Methylotuvimicrobium sp. KM2: one gene and its partners. The protein of the gene in region 1 interacts with the protein of each later gene in a pairwise test. Links are inferred from orthologs where the notes say so. Each region holds a gene or a part of one and is shown in the gene's direction. Other genes may lie near its edges. The genes, in order: WJM45_RS17430, ftsZ and ftsA.

Evidence for each region.
Region 2: the proteins of WJM45_RS17430 (region 1) and ftsZ interact in binary tests that used the Escherichia coli proteins (3 or more experiments, as listed by UniProt). The link is inferred for Methylotuvimicrobium sp. KM2 from one-to-one orthologs.
Region 3: the proteins of WJM45_RS17430 (region 1) and ftsA interact in binary tests that used the Escherichia coli proteins (3 or more experiments, as listed by UniProt). The link is inferred for Methylotuvimicrobium sp. KM2 from one-to-one orthologs.

Annotation. Positions count from the first base shown.
Region 1 is NZ_CP150634.1:4,131,233-4,139,556, forward strand. Bases 3,169-6,081 are described here. They hold WJM45_RS17430 (rod shape-determining protein), read left to right. Parts: upstream 3,169-4,059; coding sequence 4,060-5,103; downstream 5,104-6,081. Other genes in these bases: mreC (rod shape-determining protein MreC), read left to right, coding at 5,506-6,081. Also shown: Asp-tRNA(Asn)/Glu-tRNA(Gln) amidotransferase subunit GatB, read right to left, coding at 1-573; WJM45_RS17415 (Uma2 family endonuclease), read right to left, coding at 592-1,197; Asp-tRNA(Asn)/Glu-tRNA(Gln) amidotransferase subunit GatA, read right to left, coding at 1,208-2,659; Asp-tRNA(Asn)/Glu-tRNA(Gln) amidotransferase subunit GatC, read right to left, coding at 2,676-2,963; more of mreC, read left to right, coding at 6,082-6,387; rod shape-determining protein MreD, read left to right, coding at 6,374-6,862; mrdA (penicillin-binding protein 2), read left to right, coding at 6,875-8,324. UniProt on the Escherichia coli protein: Forms membrane-associated dynamic filaments that are essential for cell shape determination. Acts by regulating cell wall synthesis and cell elongation, and thus cell shape.
Region 2 is NZ_CP150634.1:4,450,453-4,458,657, reverse strand. The notes cover bases 1-2,873. They hold ftsZ (cell division protein FtsZ), read left to right. Parts: upstream 1-794; coding sequence 795-1,952; downstream 1,953-2,873. Other genes in these bases: lpxC (UDP-3-O-acyl-N-acetylglucosamine deacetylase), read left to right, coding at 2,341-2,873; ftsA (cell division protein FtsA), read left to right, coding at 1-759. In the rest of the region: more of lpxC, read left to right, coding at 2,874-3,264; WJM45_RS18755 (DUF2182 domain-containing protein), read right to left, coding at 4,162-4,914; WJM45_RS18750 (DUF1326 domain-containing protein), read right to left, coding at 4,918-5,529; WJM45_RS18745 (SDR family NAD(P)-dependent oxidoreductase), read right to left, coding at 5,539-6,273; WJM45_RS18740 (carbonic anhydrase), read right to left, coding at 6,276-6,851; WJM45_RS18735 (DUF938 domain-containing protein), read right to left, coding at 6,900-7,556; WJM45_RS18730 (sigma 54-interacting transcriptional regulator), read left to right, coding at 7,722-8,205. UniProt on the Escherichia coli protein: Essential cell division protein that forms a contractile ring structure (Z ring) at the future cell division site. The regulation of the ring assembly controls the timing and the location of cell division.
Region 3 is NZ_CP150634.1:4,457,013-4,461,369, reverse strand. The notes cover bases 1,493-4,357. They hold ftsA (cell division protein FtsA), read left to right. Parts: upstream 1,493-2,244; coding sequence 2,245-3,471; downstream 3,472-4,357. Other genes in these bases: ftsZ (cell division protein FtsZ), read left to right, coding at 3,507-4,357; WJM45_RS18775 (cell division protein FtsQ/DivIB), read left to right, coding at 1,493-2,209. Also shown: murB (UDP-N-acetylmuramate dehydrogenase), read left to right, coding at 1-533; WJM45_RS18780 (D-alanine--D-alanine ligase), read left to right, coding at 530-1,462; more of WJM45_RS18775, read left to right, coding at 1,469-1,492. UniProt on the Escherichia coli protein: Essential cell division protein that assists in the assembly of the Z ring. May serve as the principal membrane anchor for the Z ring.

The DNA of each region.
Region 1 (8,324 bases):
ACCTTCTTGCATGTTGCCGTCGCAGATTTCCAGATAGCGCACCAGTTCGTGCAGCTTGCGCATATAGGCGACCGCTTCTTTCGCCGAACGCATGTCGGGTTCCGAAACGATTTCCAGCAATGGCGTGCCGGCACGATTCAAATCGATGCCGGTTAGGCCGTGAAAATCCTCATGCAAGGATTTTCCGGCATCTTCCTCTAAATGCGCTCGCGTCACGCCGACGCGTTTCGTTGCCCCATCGACGTCGATATCCAGGTGCCCATTGCCGACGATCGGCAACTCGAACTGACTGATCTGATAACCTTTCGGCAGGTCCGGATAAAAATAATTTTTGCGCGCGAAGACCGAGTAAGACGCGATTTCCGCTTCGATCGCGAGACCGAATTTGACGGCCATGCGCACGGCCTCTTGATTCAACACCGGCAACACGCCGGGCAAGCCTAAATCGACCGCGCAAGCCTGTGTGTTCGGTTCGGCGCCGTAGGCTATCGATGCGCCTGAAAAAATTTTGGATTTTGTCGCGAGTTGTGCATGAATTTCCAACCCGATGACGACTTCCCATTGTGAATTCATTGCTTGTTCCTTATTGATTTATTCGGCAAAAACTTCGGCCAAATCGATTTTTAGTTCGGGAAAAAGATAGGGCTGTGCCGATTCGTCGCCTGCATAGAGGGCGTGGAGCCGATAGGCTTCGCCATCCCGGTCCAACACAAATTGCTGCACGGCGCGTTCATACGGAAACACCAACCAGTATTCGCCGACGCCGCTTTCCTGATACAGATCGTATTTGAAGCGAAGCTCCTTCTTATTATTGCCCGGAGAAAGCACTTCGATGATCCAATCGGGCGCGCCGTCGCAGCCTTGTTCGGTCAATTTGTTTTTATCGCAAATCACGCACAAATCGGGCTGTACGACACTAAAAACTTCGCGGTCGCTCAATTTCGATTTGCGGCGATCGTAAAGCTTGACGTCGAACGGGGCCGAGAAGACTTCGCAGCGTTTATCTGCCATATAATTAACGATCGGCTTGAAAAGATTGCGAGAAATCCGCTGATGCTTGACATTCGGCGCCGGCGACATCGTAAAGATCTTGCCCTTGATCAACTCGACCGTTTGATCCAAACGCCACGTCAAATAATCGGCGTAGCTGTAACTCCCGTTCATATCCAATTGAGACAATTCGGTAACCTTGGCCATATCCAACCTCTTATTCGAACCCTTTCGGCACCTGTTTGTGCCAGTCAGTATTCATCTGATAGCGATGAGCTACATTCAACAACCGGTCCTCGGCAAAATAATTCCCGATGATTTGCAAACCAACCGGTTTATTGTCAACGAAACCGGCCGGAATCGACATGGCCGGAAGACCTGCCAGATTGACCGCGATTGTATAAATATCGGACAAATACATTTGAATCGGGTCGCCGGTTTTTTCGCCGAGACCGAACGCCACCGTCGGCGATACCGGACCCATCAGCACATCGACCTCGGCCAATGCGCTTTTGAAATCGTCAGTGATCAAACGCCTGACTTTTTGAGCTTTTAAATAATAGGCATCGTAATAACCGGCCGACAAAGCATAGGTTCCGATCAAGATGCGACGCTTGACTTCCTTGCCAAATGCCTCGCCGCGCGAGCGCGTGTATAGGTCGGTCAAATCGGCCGGATTGTCGCAACGGTAGCCGAAACGAACGCCGTCGAAACGCGATAGATTCGCCGAGCATTCGGCCGGCGCAATCACATAATAAGCCGGAATCGCGTGTTTCAGATTCGGCATCGAGACTTCTTTGACCTCGGCACCCAATTTGCGATATTCATTGACGGCTGTTTCGATGACTGCTGCAATTTCGCCGTTCAACCCTTCGCCGAAAAATTCTTTCGGCAGACCGATTTTCAAACCGCTTAACGGCTGATTCAGGCCGGCCGAATAATCGGGAACCGGTATATCGACGCTAGTCGAATCCTTCTCGTCGAAACCGGCCATCGCTTGCAGCATGATCGCCGCATCCTCGGCAGTACGCGTCATCGGACCGCCTTGATCGAGGCTCGAGGCATAGGCAATCATGCCATATCGGGACACGCGCCCGTAAGTCGGCTTCAAACCGGTAATACCGCAGAAAGCCGCCGGTTGACGTATCGAACCACCGGTATCCGAACCTGTCGCACCTGCCGTGAGTCCTGCGGCAACCGCCGCGGCCGACCCGCCCGAAGAACCGCCCGGAACGCACGAAACATTCCAAGGGTTCTGGACCGAACCATAAAAACTGGTTTCGTTCGACGAGCCCATTGCAAATTCATCCATATTCGATTTACCGAGCATCACTGCGCCGGCGGCATTAAGTTTTTCGACGACAGTGGCATTGTACGGCGAAATGAAATTATCGAGCATCTTCGAACCGCAAGACGTTTTTACACCATCTGTGCAGAAAATATCTTTTTGCGCAACCGGTATTCCGGTTAATAAATCGGCCGTTCCTGCAGCCAACCGTTTATCCGCGGCTTCGGCTTGGGCAAGCGCCTGCTCGGCCGTCACAGTAATATATGTATTGAGCGCCGAAAACTGCCGAATCCGCTCTAAATAGTCTTGCGTCAACTCCACGCTGGAAAATTCGCCGGAACGCAAGCCTTTAGCTAGTTCGGCGATGGTTTTATTATTCATAGCCTTTCCCCATCCTTCATTCGATCACCTTAGGGACTAAATACAATCCCGCTTCGACTTGAGGTGCAATCGCTTGAAATTTTTCTCTCATATTCGTTTCGGTTACCCGATCCGGTCTCAACCTCTGGCCTTGCTCCATCGGATGCGCCATGGGCGCAACTCCCTCGGTATTTAATTGGCTCATTTGCGTAACCAAATCGAGTATCCCCGATAAATCATGCGCATAAGTATCGACATCTTGGATATCGACGCCCAACCTTGCTAAATGCGCGATTTTATTTACATCGTCGGTCGTTAAAGACATTTTACAACTCCATTAATCATTAATCCGAAAACATGACTATTCGCAACTCAAAATCCGAGCGTTTCATAATTTTTTGGGTAGCTATTCAGCATGAGCTTGCTATTTTTGGTTTCGAGCATTGATTGCTAAGAATTCGGTCATAAATAACTTTCCCATTATTTAATGCAAAGTAAGCGTAACTATTCAGTCCCCCGGAAATTATCGTTCCCACGCTCTGCATGGGAACGCCTGAGTACCGCTCCAGCGGTACGAGACGCTAGAGCGTCTCGGTCTTCATTCCCACGCCGGAGCGTGGGAACGATAGGGGGTGTGAATAATTACAAGTAAGCACGCTAGATTGCTCGGTTGACATCTCTCGGCGGCAGGGCAGATTTTTGCTCCTGCAAAATCTGCATTCACGCCATCCATGCCGTTTGCAGATTTTTGCTCCTGCAAAATCTGCATTCACCCAACAACTAAATTATCTATACAATCAATCATGGCCAATAGACTATGGAACTTAGGTGCTGAGTTTACGAGGTCCTGCAAGCGAATTACCGAACCTGCTACAAAACTCATAATTACAGTAACGTTCATGTAGGTCTGGCCATCGCCCCGGCAAATGAAAGTTCTCTGGTGGCGGAGGGTGCGGTCACTCGCCCGACAGGACGCCGTGAACCCAGCACCTAAATTACGCAAGATAGTTAGCATAGCCAAAGGGCTATGGAATTTAGGTGCTGGGTGAATACGTCCATGTAGGCTCGACGGCGGCTGTCGATCGAGCCACCGCCCCCTCTCCGGAACCGGCATTTTCTCTGCCGAGCTTCTTATATCGAAAAATTAGATAAAGAACCAAAATCTACGAACTTTCACAGTAAGTTATTTTCACGAATTCCTAAAGACGCGTGACTGAAACGTCATATCCACGCTGCCTTAAAAATCAACTCTCGACTTATCGCTCCCCTTGCAGGGAAAAGCGTTTAATTACAAAGCGGCGAAAGGCGAAAAATGAAACGGCATTTTAAATTGCGTTAAGTATAATACTTTATATCTTGCTCAATTACCCGCTTGATTGATAAAGTAATACAATTTATTCGCTCAGGATACAGGTTAATAAATGTTCAAACGAATACGCGGCCTTTTTTCCAACGATCTCTCGATAGATTTAGGAACCGCCAACACTTTGATTTACGTTCCGGGAAAAGGAATCGTATTAAACGAGCCTTCGGTTGTGGCCATCAAGGAAGACAAAATTCGCGGAGCTAAAACCATCGCGGCAGTAGGTATGGAGGCCAAAATGATGTTAGGCCGAACTCCCGGCAACATCACCGCGATTCGTCCTTTAAAAGATGGCGTGATTGCTGATTTCGCCGTAACCGAACGCATGCTGCGGTATTTCATCGAGAAGGTTCACGAAAATAAACTCCTACGCCCTAGCCCTCGTATCCTGATTTGCGTCCCATGCGGCTCCACTCAAGTAGAACGCCGAGCGATTCGAGAGTCCGCCTCGATGGCCGGCGCCCGTGAAGTGTATTTAATCGAGGAACCTATGTCGGCTGCGGTCGGAGCAGGACTCCCCGTCGATGAAGCCCAAGGTTCGATGGTGCTCGATATAGGCGGAGGTACATCGGAAGTCGCCGTCATCTCATTGAACGGTATTGTCTATTCGGCATCGGTACGAATCGGAGGCGATCGTTTCGATGAGGCGATCATCAATTATGTCCGCCGTAATTACGGCACACTGATCGGCGAGGCCACAGCCGAACGCATCAAACATGAAATTGGGGCGGCTTACCCGGGTAGCGAAGTCAAAGAAATTGAAGTTAAAGGGCGCAATCTCGCCGAAGGCGTACCGCGCAGCTTTTCATTAAACAGTAATGAAATTCTGGAAGCACTTCAAGACCCTTTGTCCGGCATCGTCGGTTCTGTTAAAGTCGCACTGGAACAGACTCCGCCGGAGCTCGGCGCCGATGTCGCGAACCGAGGTATCGTTCTGACCGGCGGCGGCGCACTACTTAAAGATATCGATCGTTTGATCGCAGAGGAAACCGGACTACCGGTTTATATCGCCGACGACCCTCTAACCTGCGTGGCTCGAGGCGGTGGAATCGTTTTGGAAATGCTGGATAAAAAGGGCCCTAGCGCATTTTCGCTAGAATAACTTCAACCGAAAACAATAACTCGCCACGCCGATTGACTCGGCAGAATCGAAGCTTTGAATAGCTTAGGATTTGGTCGTAAATAACTTCCTTATTTTATGGAGGGCTCGGTTGCTCGATTGGCAGACCCAGCGAGTTACCGAAACCTCAACACAACTCATAGTTCCAGGACATTATAATCACGAAATCCTTACTAAATCAATTTCCACGGATAGAATGTCGATTCGAATGATACACAATCGAACTATCCAAATAATATTCTGTCCGTATATCGGATATACATCGAGCGATCATGCTTGTAGCTTTTATGGCAATGCTATCGACCAAAAGAGCTCGTCAGAAACCCGCAAACATGACCGCGCGAAATATCTTTGCCTATACGGTTCATTTTCGAGGTAATCGTTATTAATCCTTTATTTGCCACCGGCCCTTCGATTAATACGCGACTGCTGGTGGCAGTAGTGGCTTCAATCGCGCTTCTGGTCGCTGAACGCAAAAGCTCGCAACTGGACAAACTTCGCAGCGTGCTATCAATGATTACCTATCCGATTCAATCGATTACAGACTGGCCTCTACATCACTCAAAAGAAACCGTAGAATCGATAAAATCACTTTATAGTTTAAATGAAGAAAATGAACGGCTACGCCAAGAACAATTGATTTACAAATCCCAATTGCTTAAATATGAAGCCCTGGAGAAAGAAAATATCCGGCTAAGGGCATTGCTGGAAAAATCCTTTAAACTGGGCGAACAGGTACTGGTGGCTGAGTTATTATCCGTTAACCTAGCACCTTTCGAACATGTCGTCGTCGTTGATAAAGGAACACGATTCGGCGTGCATGCTCAGCAAGCGGTTTTGGATGCATATGGCGTGGTCGGCCAAGTATACCGCGCGCTTCCGCTTAACTCAGAGATCATGTTAATTACCGATCCCGGCCATGCAATTCCAGTACAGATCAATCGCAACGGCTTACGTACGATCGCAGTCGGCAGCGGGCGAATCAATAGGCTAATATTGCCTTATTTAGCAAACAACGCCGACATCAAGGAAGGCGATCTGCTGATTAGTTCAGGCCTAGGCGGTATTTTTCCGCAAGGCTATCCGGTTGCTGTAGTCGAAAAAATAATCCCCCAGCCTAACAAACCTTTTGCCGAAATATACGCAACACCAAAGGCACAATTAAATCGAAGCCGGGAATTGTTAATCGTATGGAAAAGCGAAGCACCTATCCCGCTGGAAACTCATGAATCAGAACAAGCGGACGAAAACCATGCCGAAGAATAATGCTTTCGGCTACGGTCGCTATCTTCTCTCGATTATTTTTGCCATGTGCCTGAATATCGCCGCCTGGCCTCAACCCTTGGCGCAATTCAATCCCAATTGGATATTACTCGTGGTTATTTACTGGGTACTGGCCGCGCCCGACCGAGTCGGCATATTTAGCGCTTGGACCATTGGCTTACTGACTGATGTATTAACCGGTAGAATGCTGGGTTTAAATGCGCTCACCAACTCACTGGTAGCCTTCCTGTGCTTGAGGCTACACAAGCGACTCAGACAATACCCGATTCTGCAACAAGGACTATTTATCTTTTTTTGCCTACTCGTATCTCAATTTTTGATATTCTGGATCACTGATAGCCAAACTATCGCACGCGCTTCTTACACTTTTTGGTTACCTGTACTAACCGGCACCTTTTTCTGGCCCTTAGTCTTTTTTTCTTTGCGTGCAATACGACTATACCGACGCATTCGTTGAATCGTTTGTCTCATGCCTCGCACCTACACCATAAAAAACCCGGCGGAGGAAAACCGCATTTTTACTGGGCGCGCGTTTGTCGCGCTAATCTTCATTCTACTGCTATCGACCGGCTTAATCGTTCGCTTGGTTTATTTGCAGATTGTCGGTCACGAACATTACGCGACCCTAGCTAAAAACAACCATATTAAAATATCGCCGCTGCCACCGACCCGCGGCATCATCTTCGACCGAAAAGGTAGAGTGTTGGCCGATAATGTTCCAACATACAGCCTTGAACTAATCCCCGAACAAATCAAAGATCTCGACGACACACTCGCTCGATTACAAGAATTACTGGACATTCCCGAAGATAAAATCGAGCAGTACCAAAAATTGCGCAAACGCGAAAAACGCTTTACCAGCACACCGCTATTGCTGCGCATGTCCGAGGAAGAAATCGCCAAATTCGCTGCAGTTAGACCTTATTTTCCGGGCGTCGATATTCATGCTCGCCTGGTCAGACACTATCCCTACGACATTCTAACCTCGCATGTCATCGGTTATGTTGGGCGTATCAACGAAAATGAATTAAAAAGACTCCCTGTCTCCGAATATCGCGGCACCCACCATGTCGGCAAAGTTGGAATCGAGTTAGCTTATGAGACCGAACTACACGGCAAGGCCGGCTATGCCGAAATAGAAACCAACGCGCAATCCCGAGCGATCAGCACTTTAAAAACAGTCGACCCGACTGCGGGCTCGAACCTACATCTAACCCTCGATATCGATCTACAAAAGACCGCTTATGATGCTCTCGATATTTATAACGGGGCGGTCGTGGCGATCGAGATAAAAACCGGCGGCGTCTTGGTTTTTACAAGTCGCCCCGGCTTCGATCCGAACCCGTTCGTCTACGGAATCGACAGCAAATCTTATAAAGAACTGCAAACCTCGGATGCCCAACCGATGTTCAATCGGGCGCTAAGAGGACAATACCCGCCCGGCTCAACGATCAAGCCTTTCATGGCATTGGCCGGGCTTGAATATCAAGTGACTCACCCAGGCCAAAAAACTTATTGCCCCGGTTATTTTCAACTTCCCAATGTCAAACATAAGTACCGGGATTGGAAAAGAGGCGGCCATGGAACGGTTGACCTGAATCTCGCAATCGTGCAGTCTTGCGACGTGTACTTTTACAGCCTGGCTTTATCGCTCGGCATCGACAATATCCACCGTTTCTTCACGAAGTTCGGCTTCGGAGAAAAATCAGGCATTGACCTAGTCGGCGAACTATCAGGCCTACAGCCCTCTAAACAATGGAAGCGCAAAGCCCGTAATCAATCTTGGTATCCCGGCGAAACGGTTATTACCGGCATCGGCCAAGGCTATACCCAAGTCACGCCGCTGCAATTGGCTCGGGCTACTGCTACGCTGGCCAATAGAGGCAAGGTCGTCCACCCGCACTTAGTGGACTCGTTTA
Region 2 (8,205 bases), 320 kb from region 1 along the record:
AAAGTCCATATGGTGACCGGCAGCGCCAGCGCCGCGCAAAACATAATCAAATGCATACGCCGTTGCGGACTCGAAGTCGACGATATCGTTTTGGAGCAGCTGGCGTCTTGTAATTCGGTGCTAACCGAAGATGAAAAGGATTTAGGGGTTTGTTTGATCGATATCGGAGGCGGCACGACCGATATCGCGGTATTCGCTAACGGTGCAATCAAGCATACGGCCGTGATACCGATAGCTGGTGATCAGGTGACTAACGATATCGCGGTAGCTCTTAGAACGCCGACGCAAAATGCCGAACAAATCAAGCAGAAATATGCTTGCGCATTGACACAATTAGCCAATACCGAACAATTGATCGAAGTGCCGAGTATCGGAGATCGAGCTCCGCGTAAAATATCGGTGCAAAATCTGGCGGAAATTATCGAACCGCGATATGAAGAATTGATGCTGCTGGTGCAAGCGGAATTAAGACGTAGCGGATACGAAGAAATGATAGCCGCGGGAATCGTGGTGACGGGAGGAAGCTCGAAAGTAACGGGATTGATAGAGTTGGCCGAGGAGATATTTCATATGCCAGTTCGCATGGGGGTGCCACAACATGTATCGGGATTGACCGATGCGGTGAAAAACCCTATCCATTCCACAGGGGTTGGATTGTTGCTCTATGGGAAAGAACATAGAGGAAGTTTTGAAGGGCTCGATGTCGAAAACACCGGGTTCATCGGCAAGATAAAGAAATGGTTTCAGGGTAATTTTTAAGAACAAAAAATTGTGATTTTGTAAGGGGAATCGAAATGAAATACGAGTTGTTGGATGTCGGCGCTGAAAATGCCGTGATAAAAGTCATTGGGGTCGGCGGTGGCGGCGGAAACGCGGTCAACCATATGGTTGAAAAACAGATCGACGGCGTGCAATTTATTTGTGCCAACACGGATGCTCAAGCATTGAAGAAGCTCAATGTCGATACAATCATTCAATTAGGCGCGGAATTAACAAAAGGTTTGGGCGCCGGAACCGATCCAAATGTGGGTCAGCAAGCCGCCGAAGAAAATCGAGATAGAGTTCGTGAAGTCATACAAGGTGCCGACATGGTGTTCTTGACAGCCGGCATGGGTGGCGGAACCGGGACCGGCGCGATTCCGATTATTGCCGAGATCGCCAAAGACTTGGGGATTTTAACCGTGGCGGTCGTGACCAAGCCGTTTCACTTTGAAGGCAAAAAGAAAATGGCGGTCGCCGAACAGGGTATTGTCGCATTGGAAAAATATGTCGACTCCTTGATAACGATCCCGAATCAAAAATTACTGCCGGTATTGGGTAACAATATTTCGTTGATGAGCGCCTTCAGTGCCGCCAACAATGTGCTATTAGATGCGGTCCAAGGCATTACTGAATTGATTACCCATCCGGGTATGATCAATGTTGATTTTGCCGATGTTAGAACCGTGATGTCGGGAATGGGAGCCGCTATAATGGGCACCGGTTCCGCATCCGGCGAAAACAGAGCGAGAGAAGCAGCGGAAAAAGCCATTGCCTGTCCATTATTGGAAGACATCAATCTACAAGGCGCGCGCGGTATCTTAGTTAACATCAGTGCCGCCGATATGATGATTTCCGAATTCGATGAAGTTGGTAATATCGTCCATGAGTTTGGAGCAGAGGACGCCATTATCAAAATCGGTACCGCGATCGACCCAAGTCTAGGCGATGAAATCAAGGTGACCGTTGTCGCGACCGGCATGGGCTCGCAACCTGCAGCAGTCGCGGCGCCGATCAAACTAGCGGTCAAACAAGCTGCTGTGGATAATGACTATACCAACTTTGAGAAGCCAACCGTGATTCGCCAAAACCGACCGGAGCCGCGTAACACACGTTTCGGTGCGCAGCCGAAAAAAGACGTCGACATGGACTATTTGGATATTCCAGCGTTTTTGAGACGGCAAGCCGATTAATCGGGAACCGGTGGGCAGAATGGGTATCTACACCTTTTGCACTTCAAACTCCGGTATGCGGTCCTACGTTAAAGCGTGGGAGCGCATACCGATTTCACTGCGACCAAGGTAGAGTTTTTCACGGGGAGACAAAGGAAACCGGAACGTGACTATCTTGGATAATTTATTCAGCACCTAATAAGCCATGATTTTGGATCATTGCCAATAACCTATGGGATTTAGGTGCTGGGCGTTTGACGGTCATCCCGGAGTCGAATTTTGATTTACGATGAGTAATATAAAAGTCGTAGATATGGCCGTGTGAAGTATGCCTAGCTTTATTACTTAAAACAGTATCAAATTGTGTTAAAATTCGGCGCTTTGCCCCATTTATTTGGCATTACTGATTATGATAAAACAGCGTACGTTAAAAAATACTATTCGGGCGACGGGTGTTGGTCTGCACACCGGCGATAAAGTTTATTTGACTTTGCGCCCGGCAGAGCCGAATACGGGCATTCGGTTCCGTAGAGTGGATTTAGAAGAGCCGGTCACAATCGATGCCACACCCGAAAATGTCGGCGAAACGACCTTGTCGACCACACTCGTACAAAATAATATTAAGATATCGACAATAGAACATCTATTATCGGCATTCGCCGGGCTCGGCATCGATAATGCCATCATAGATCTTAGTGCTGCCGAGGTGCCGATTATGGACGGAAGCGCAGGGCCTTTCGTTTTCTTACTTCAATCCGCCGGCGTCGAAGAGCAAGATAGCCCGAAGCAATATATTCGTATCAAGCGACCGATTCGGGTCGAGGAAGACGATAAATGGGCGGCTTTCGAGCCTTTCAACGGTTTCAAAGTAACCTTTACGATAGATTTCGAACATCCAGCATTCAAAGATCATTTGAAAACGGCAGTGATGGATTTTTCATCGACCACTTTCGTCAAGGAAGTCAGTCGAGCTAGAACTTTCGGTTTCATGAAAGATATCGATATGCTCAGGCAAAATAACTTGGCTTTGGGCGGCAGTCTCGACAATGCCATCGTGGTCGACGACGACAAAATCCTCAATGAAGATGGCCTGCGTTATGCCGATGAATTCGTTAAACATAAAATTCTCGATGCGATCGGTGATCTATATTTACTTGGCCACAGTTTAATCGGCGAGTTTATTGGCTATAAATCCGGGCACGGATTGAATAACATGTTGTTACGTGCGCTGCTTAAAGATCGTGATGCTTGGGAGATGGTGACCTTTGATGACGAAAACGAAGCGCCGATTTCATTTATGCGTTCCGCGCAGACATTGGTTACGCCGACATAGTCGATCGTTTTATAGCGCGAAAGACGTCGCCGGATAAGTCTTTTTTTATTTCAGGTTGATATTTAGGCGGCAGCATTCATTGCTGCCCCCCTGTTATACTCATCGGAGATCAAAATTCGGCGCCGGGGTGCCCGTCAAAGGACGCCGTGAACCCAGCACCTAACTTATCCAAGGCAATTAATCCTAGCCAATGGGTTGTGGAATTTAGGTGCTGGGTGAATACGTCCATGTAGGATCTATGCCAGCTCCATGTTGCCCCTCACCTAGCGCTAGGTGAGGGGCCGAGCACCCCGGCGCCTCCTTAGGCGCTGCCGAATTTTGAAGTGCAAAAGGTATATTTCTCACCTTCTCGGTTCGGGAAAATCGATTGTCGATGTATCTGCCTTATTTAACCATTGCCGATCAAAATTCGATACCAGGGTGCCTGTCAAACTACGCAGTAAAAGGCATAGGTGTAAGCGCGGAAAAGCTTTGCGGAAACAGTTTCATCGTTTATTAACGTCTGTTTTCGCGCCTTGCTAACGAACAAAATAACATTGCCATAAAAGCCGAAAACATGAACGCGCGAAGTTTACTCCCTTTATAGTCAAAAATTAGATAACTTTAGAAGGTATGGGCTGTGGCTAGCGAGGATGTCGGCAGCAGGGACAGATTTTTGCTCCTGCAAAATCTGCATTCACGCCATCCTTGGCGCTTAGCTGCCGTCAAGCCCCCATGGATGGGTTTACGGCGGTCCTCGATAGACATATCCCATACCTTTTATTCTTAGACGGTCTTTCAATCAAAAGGGAGTAGTTTGTCTAGGCCGGCCCGGGGCAGGCCGGTTTTAGAGCAAAATCGAGTGACCGTTCCGAAATCAAATTCAAGGACGTGTCTTTTTTTCTCGTTTGGCGAGCGTTAGCCGCTAAACATGACTACGCCCGCCCAAGCGAAAAATAGAAGTCCACCAATTCTTGCGCTAGTTGCGGCATTGAATGGACTCAATTTTTCGAGCGTTATGATCAAGGTTAATACCAGCATGCCGGTAATGTTCATCAGGCCAACCGAAAACATCACGAGCATTTCGGCCCAACAACAGCCCAAACAAACAACTCCATGTTGTGTCCCCATTCGATAAGCGCCCATTGCTCCATCGCGCCATCGGTTCATTAAAAATCCTACCGGGCTTTGGCAATAACTTAGGCAAGCATTTTTAGTCGGAGAAAACTGATAGGCGCCGGCCAGCGTTAGTATAGCAATTGCGAGAGCCCGATTGTTGTTGTTCATCATCGGAGACAGCCAGAGCAGTCCGTGCATTTGCCACTGCAATAGAGCTAAAACAATGCTGAATAAAACCCAGATGCTCAAATAGCCGAGCACGAACAACGAGGATAAACGAAAAAGGTTTTGACCTCGTCTGCGGCAAATGGTGGCAAATGCCAGCACGGTCGGAAATGCGGAAGGAAGCATCATCGCGATCATCATGACGGCCCACATCAAGAAGACGATGCCGAAATCGAAGGTCGACCATGCCGAAGCCGCGGAGGGCGGCATCCACATTTCCGCCATCTGCGTTTCGGTCATGTAACGGTATTGCCAGAATACCCCGGCCCATGCCATTAGATTGACGGCCAGTAAGGCCGCGAACAGCGTGTTTTGGGTTCGGGTCACGACTTAGGGGCGGTATTCGAATTCGGAGTAAAAGCCGTTGCGTTCCGAGAAGGTCCAGTCGTATTGGTAATCTTTGTAACGGTAATGTTTGGAGCGGGCGACGATCGAGGCATGTGAAGGAACCACGCACAGGGGCGGATTGCTGATTGCCGATTCGCCGCCGGATATGCCTTGAATGCTTTCGATTTCGGCTTCGGCGATGCCCGGAATGCTCAGGCGGCGTTGGTTGTTTTCGGACGAATAATGTATCGGCGTTTTTTCGATGCCGAGAACTTCACTCACTAAACTCATCAAAATTTGCGGATGTCCGCCCGCGCGGCCGCCGAAGATTTCGGTAATCGCGTTGGCTTGGTCGTCGTCGGCGCGGTCGTCGATATAGAGCGCGGCTTGCCAGTTGCCTTCGATCATCGTCCCTGGCGAATAGCAGGCCAGGACTACATTAAGATTGTCAAGCGAAATCTGTTGGTAATGGCCTGTTTCGATATGCCAAGCGACCAGTAATTTACAGGTGCCTTCGCTAGGAGGTTTCAGCCATATGCAAGGGCAGGCAGTTTCGCAGTTACAAGCTTCGAAGTAGCCGCCTTTTAAATGCCACGTTTTGTCGGTCTGGTTCATAACGTTCTGTCAAAAAGATTCTTTAAAAGGTCGCAAATCGAGTTCGTGCGTCCAGGCGCTCGGGTGTTGTTGGTGCATCGCCCAATAGGTGTCGGCGATTGCATCGAGTTGCATCAAGCCTTCCGGGCCCTTTTGTGCGACAAACTCGGGGAATTGCGTTCTGGCTCGTTCTCCATCGATCACGCCGTCGAGAATCGTATGCACGACATGAATGCCGCGTGGCGAGAATTCTCGCGCCATGCCTTGCGCCAAGGCTCTGAGTCCGGCTTTGGCGGAAGAGAAAGCGGTAAACGGCGGTTTTGCTCTCAGCGAAGCGGTGGCGCCTGTAAAAAACAGCGTGCCTTTGCCCTGTTTAAGCATTAAAGAGACGGCTTCCTTGCCGAATAAAAATCCACCCAAACAATTTTGCTGCCACAATCGAGAGAATGTTTCGGTTTCGGTTTCCAATAGCGGGCTGCGAATATTGCTGTCCACATTGTATGCGGCAATTTCGAGTGGATAATCCTGTAAGGCTATCGTTTCGAAAAGATGCACGATGTCGTGTTCAACCGTTGCATCGGCGACGACTAAGGTGGCCGATCCGCCTTGTTGGCGAATGGTTTTGGCCACATGTAGCAGCTTATCTTCACTTCGACCTGCAATAAAAACGTGCAAACCTTTGGACGAAAAACATTTGGCGAGTGTGGCGCCCAGTCCTTGTTCCGGACCTACCCCAATGACTACGGCTGAACATGGCTGCTGCATCTTTAAGCGCGTCCCGCCGCAGTCGCTTCGGGAACTTCGATTAATTTACCGTTTTTAACATCATAGATATAACCGTAAATCGGAATATCGGACGGTACTAACGGATTGTTTCTGATGCGCATCACGTCCTCGGTCACGCTTTGCGCCTGATCCTTGATGGTCAGCCAGTTGATGTATTTGCCGTCGGTGCAACCGGGGCCTTCGCAACTGTCATGCCAGCCATCGGCATCGACCGAGGCGGTTTTTAAACTGCTAGATAATAAATCGCCCATGATTTCATTCGTGAAGGTTTCCATGCCGCAGTCGGTATGATGGATCACGAACCATTCTCGGGTGCCCAAGAGTTTGTAGGAAATGACAAGCGAACGGATTGCGTCGTCACTGGCGCGTCCACCGGCATTGCGGATGACGTGAGCGTCACCCTCGGAAAGACCGGCGTATTTGGCGGGATCGAGACGAGCGTCCATGCAAGTTAGGATTGCAAAACGGCGTCCTGGCGGCATCGGCAGATCGCCTTTGTCGAAACTATTAGCGTATTCGCGGTTGGCAAGTAACACTTCATTCAATACATTGCTCATGTGTTTCTCCTCATTATTATTGTTGGTGACGCGTGGTAATTTGTGCGTCTAATTAATTTTACCGAATATTAAAGAAAAGTTATTGGCCGGCATATCGATTTGTTCTTTTAGTTCCATGCCGTGTCTTTCGGCCGCTTTTCTGAGGTCGGCCACATCTTTTAAGCCCCATTCAGGAACGCCGGCAGAGCTCAGTGTTTCATGAAACTCTTTGTTGCTATCGGTCGTAAATGAGTCTTCGACTTTAAAAGGGCCGTAAATCAGCAGAATGCCTTCGTCAGTCAAAAGATGCGACGCGCACTCCATCATACCATCGGCAATTGTTATTGGCGCAACTTGAAAAATGTTTATGCAAAAAATGGCCGAAAAGCTATTCGGAGGGCCGGGATTGAACCAGGTTTCAGGGTCGGTTAGATCAAGGTGTGCGGGGTCGGCGATGTTATCGTTGTCGTGCTCCATGGATAATTTTTTGATGTTATTGAAGACTTCAATGTCTTTGTCCGACGGGTGAAAATGCAAGTGGTCGAAATGCGGTGCGAAATAATTGATGTGCATGCCGCTGCCGCTGGCCATTTCGAGAACGCGGCTCGGGTCTTTCGGTAGTTTTTCTTTTAATACGCCTAGTAGCGGGTCTCGATTTCGACTGCCGGCCCACGCAACATATTCGCTAAGCGGATGTGGGTCTAAAGGGGGTCTGTCTTGGGTCATGGTTTTAAATCCTCTTTTTATAGGTAGCCCCCTCAATAAAGCATTCTTTATGCCAATAAACTTAACAATAAAAACATATTTATTAACAATAGATTAGGTGTTGTGGTAGTGTTTTTTATGAAATTATGTTTCAATTTATGAAATTAAATTTCACAAGGGGGTTGCATGAATGAGGCTTCGTTTTCCGATTTAACGCCGACTTTTTTTTTACAGACATTTGTGTTGGAGTTGATGCATGCGGCCGAGCAGCAAGGCAAGACGCATAGCGAAGAGCTCATCGAATACATCGCCCGAACTGCAGGAAGGTTTTTTGAAGAAACTTATCGAGAAGAGCGCAGCATTGATGGAGATTTAAATATGGAAAGTTATATCGATTTAGTTGTTGGGTTAAAAAATAAAATCGGCGGTGGGTTTTCTCTGGATTCGGCGAATAATCAATGTATCAGGGTTAAAAATAGTTGCTGTCCTTTTGGAGAGGGTGTGACGCATTTTCCGGAATTATGCCGAATGACCTCTAGTGTTTTCGGCGGGATTGCGGCCAGAAACTTCGGTTTTGCCAAGGTGGAAATCGCTAAGAGCATCGCTCGTGGGGGCGGCGGCTGCGATGTGTCGGTATATCTGAATGAGGAAGAGGCAAAAGGACGCCCTG
Region 3 (4,357 bases), 320 kb from region 1 along the record:
GTATTCCCGGTACTCTCGGCGGTGCGTTGAAAATGAACGCCGGGGCTTTTGGCGGTGAGACTTGGGCTATCGTTGACAGCGTTGAAACGGTTGATGCGTTCGGACAAGTTAGACAACGAAACCGCCCGGATTACGACATAGCCTATCGCTCGGTATCGGGTCCGGCGCAAGAATGGTTTTTGTCCGCCGAGTTGAGGCTGGAACCGGGGGATGTCGCCGAGAGCCAGCAAAAAATAAAGATATTGTTGGAACGACGCAATCAGACACAACCGACCAACCAGCCGAGTTGCGGCTCGGTATTCAAAAATCCGCCGGGCGATTTTGCCGCTCGGTTGATAGAAGCATGCGGATTGAAAGGCTACCGCATTGGAGGCGCCGAAGTATCGGTCAAGCACGCTAACTTCATCGTCAATACAGGCGGTGCCAACGCGGCGGATATCGAAGCGCTGATCGGCCATGTGCAGGACACTGTGGAAACAATGCAGGGGGTAAGATTGCTAACAGAAGTTTGTGTGGTGGGTGAATCTTTATGAAGCCGACTCAAATAAAAAAACCCGGACAATTCGGGCGCGTGGCCGTGCTCATGGGCGGTACGGCAGCGGAACGCGAAATTTCATTGATCAGTGGCGCCGCGGTGTTTCAGGCATTGAAAAGCCAAGGCTTAGACGTTGAAGCCGTTGATGTCACCGGCAGCGCGATTGATGCACTAACCGATGTCAAAGCGGACCGCGTCTTCAATATTATTCACGGTCGCGGTGGCGAGGACGGTGTCTTACAAGGCGTTTTAGAGGCGATGCGTTTGCCTTATACGGGTAGCGGCGTATTAGCTTCAGCCTTGAGTATGGATAAACTGCGCACAAAATTATGTTGGCAGGGTTTAGGCTTGCCGACACCGAAATGGTTTTTATTGAAAAGCGAAAACGATGCGCAGGCTTGCATAGAAAAGCTTGGCTTACCGCTTATCGTTAAGCCGGCTTTGGAAGGGTCCAGTATCGGCATGAGCAAGGCGAATAGCTTAACGGAATTGGTTGAAGCTTATCGTCTGGCTATGCAATCCGAGTGCGATGTCTATGCCGAGGCCTGGGTTAACGGCAACGAATATACGATCGCGGTATTGAGCGGTGAAGCGCTGCCTGTGATTCGCCTCGAAACGCCGAATGTGTTTTACGATTTCGAAGCGAAATATAGAGCGAATACCACTCGCTATCATTGTCCATGCGGACTAGATGCGGAGGTGGAACAGCGTCTTCAGGTATTGGCGGTGTCGGCTTGCGAGGCGCTGGCGGTCGAGGGTTGGGCGCGGGTTGATGCGTTCATCGATAATTCCGGTCAGACGCAGTTGATTGAAGTCAATACCGTACCCGGCATGACCGATCATAGCTTAGTGCCGATGGCCGCCAAACAGGCGGGAATCAGTTTTGAGGAATTGGTATGGCGAATTCTCGAAACGAGTTGCGGATAAGGAATCATGCGAGGTTCCGGAATTATAGCGAGTATCGTGATACTGATAGGAATTATGTGGGTCGTTTGGGGCAGTCTAAAGAATTACGAAGCGCATGCTACCGCCATCAAATACGTTAGGACGGAAGGGGTTTTTCAATATATTAGCAAAAGCGAAGTGAAGGAAATATTGTTGCCTCTGGTAAAGACGGGTTTTTTTTCCGCCGATATCGAGGCGATCAAGGAAGCGGTCGAACAAATGCCTTGGGTCGATAAAGTCAGCGTCAAAAGAGTTTGGCCCGATGCGATTGATATAAAAGTATATGAGCAGGCAGCTGTAGCGCGCTGGGGGAAGGTCGGCTTACTCAATGCTCGTGGAGAGGTGTTTATCCCGGCGAATGTCGACCGCTTCGATCATTTACCGATGTTGGTGGGGCCTTCCGGACAGCAGCAAAAAGTACTGGAGATTATGAAAGGCATCAGCATAACGTTAGCCGATCGGGCCTTAGGGTTAAGTGAATTCGTTATTGATGAAAGGCGATCATGGCGGATTCTGTTGAGTAATGGAACGGAGGTTTTGCTGGGCAGGAAGGAGCAACTTAAAAGTTTTCAGCGATTTTTGAAAACACTGCAATTGTTTGAGCCGGAGCAAATCGATGCGATGGCCAAAGTCGATTTAAGATATCCAAACGGATATACCGTGTTGTGGAAGCCGGAAGCTAAAGCAATTGACTGGAAAAAAATGGCCGCCGAGCGGCGACAGTCCTAACAGACGAAGATAAGAGCGTTGTAAGAGTTTATATAATGGCAAAAAAATCAGATCGAAATGTAGTAGTCGGGCTCGATATAGGAACTTCCAAAGTCGCGGCTATTGTCGGCGAATATACGGACGGCGGCGAAATGGAAGTCATCGGTATCGGATGTACGACTTCAAGAGGTTTGAAAAAAGGCGTCGTGGTCAATCTGGAGTCGACCGTGCAATCGATTAGACGAGCTGTCGAGGAAGCTGAGCTGATGGCCGGTTGCCAAATTACCTCGGTATTCGCCGGAATCGCCGGCGGCCATATTCGCAGCCTCAATTCGCACGGTATCGTTGCGATAAAGGAAAAGGAAGTGACGCAATACGATATCGATCGAGTGATAGATTCGGCACGAGCGGTTGCGATCCCGGCCGATCAGAAAATTTTGCATATTTTGCCGCAAGAATTTGTGATCGATCTGCAAGACGGTATCAAGGAGCCGATCGGTATGTCGGGTATTCGTCTCGAAGCGAAAGTCCATATGGTGACCGGCAGCGCCAGCGCCGCGCAAAACATAATCAAATGCATACGCCGTTGCGGACTCGAAGTCGACGATATCGTTTTGGAGCAGCTGGCGTCTTGTAATTCGGTGCTAACCGAAGATGAAAAGGATTTAGGGGTTTGTTTGATCGATATCGGAGGCGGCACGACCGATATCGCGGTATTCGCTAACGGTGCAATCAAGCATACGGCCGTGATACCGATAGCTGGTGATCAGGTGACTAACGATATCGCGGTAGCTCTTAGAACGCCGACGCAAAATGCCGAACAAATCAAGCAGAAATATGCTTGCGCATTGACACAATTAGCCAATACCGAACAATTGATCGAAGTGCCGAGTATCGGAGATCGAGCTCCGCGTAAAATATCGGTGCAAAATCTGGCGGAAATTATCGAACCGCGATATGAAGAATTGATGCTGCTGGTGCAAGCGGAATTAAGACGTAGCGGATACGAAGAAATGATAGCCGCGGGAATCGTGGTGACGGGAGGAAGCTCGAAAGTAACGGGATTGATAGAGTTGGCCGAGGAGATATTTCATATGCCAGTTCGCATGGGGGTGCCACAACATGTATCGGGATTGACCGATGCGGTGAAAAACCCTATCCATTCCACAGGGGTTGGATTGTTGCTCTATGGGAAAGAACATAGAGGAAGTTTTGAAGGGCTCGATGTCGAAAACACCGGGTTCATCGGCAAGATAAAGAAATGGTTTCAGGGTAATTTTTAAGAACAAAAAATTGTGATTTTGTAAGGGGAATCGAAATGAAATACGAGTTGTTGGATGTCGGCGCTGAAAATGCCGTGATAAAAGTCATTGGGGTCGGCGGTGGCGGCGGAAACGCGGTCAACCATATGGTTGAAAAACAGATCGACGGCGTGCAATTTATTTGTGCCAACACGGATGCTCAAGCATTGAAGAAGCTCAATGTCGATACAATCATTCAATTAGGCGCGGAATTAACAAAAGGTTTGGGCGCCGGAACCGATCCAAATGTGGGTCAGCAAGCCGCCGAAGAAAATCGAGATAGAGTTCGTGAAGTCATACAAGGTGCCGACATGGTGTTCTTGACAGCCGGCATGGGTGGCGGAACCGGGACCGGCGCGATTCCGATTATTGCCGAGATCGCCAAAGACTTGGGGATTTTAACCGTGGCGGTCGTGACCAAGCCGTTTCACTTTGAAGGCAAAAAGAAAATGGCGGTCGCCGAACAGGGTATTGTCGCATTGGAAAAATATGTCGACTCCTTGATAACGATCCCGAATCAAAAATTACTGCCGGTATTGGGTAACAATATTTCGTTGATGAGCGCCTTCAGTGCCGCCAACAATGTGCTATTAGATGCGGTCCAAGGCATTACTGAATTGATTACCCATCCGGGTATGATCAATGTTGATTTTGCCGATGTTAGAACCGTGATGTCGGGAATGGGAGCCGCTATAATGGGCACCGGTTCCGCATCCGGCGAAAACAGAGCGAGAGAAGCAGCGGAAAAAGCCATTGCCTGTCCATTATTGGAAGACATCAATCTACAAGGCGCGCGCGGTATCTTAGTTAACATCAGTGCCGCCGATATGATGATTTCCGAATTCGATGAAGTTGGTAATATCGTCCA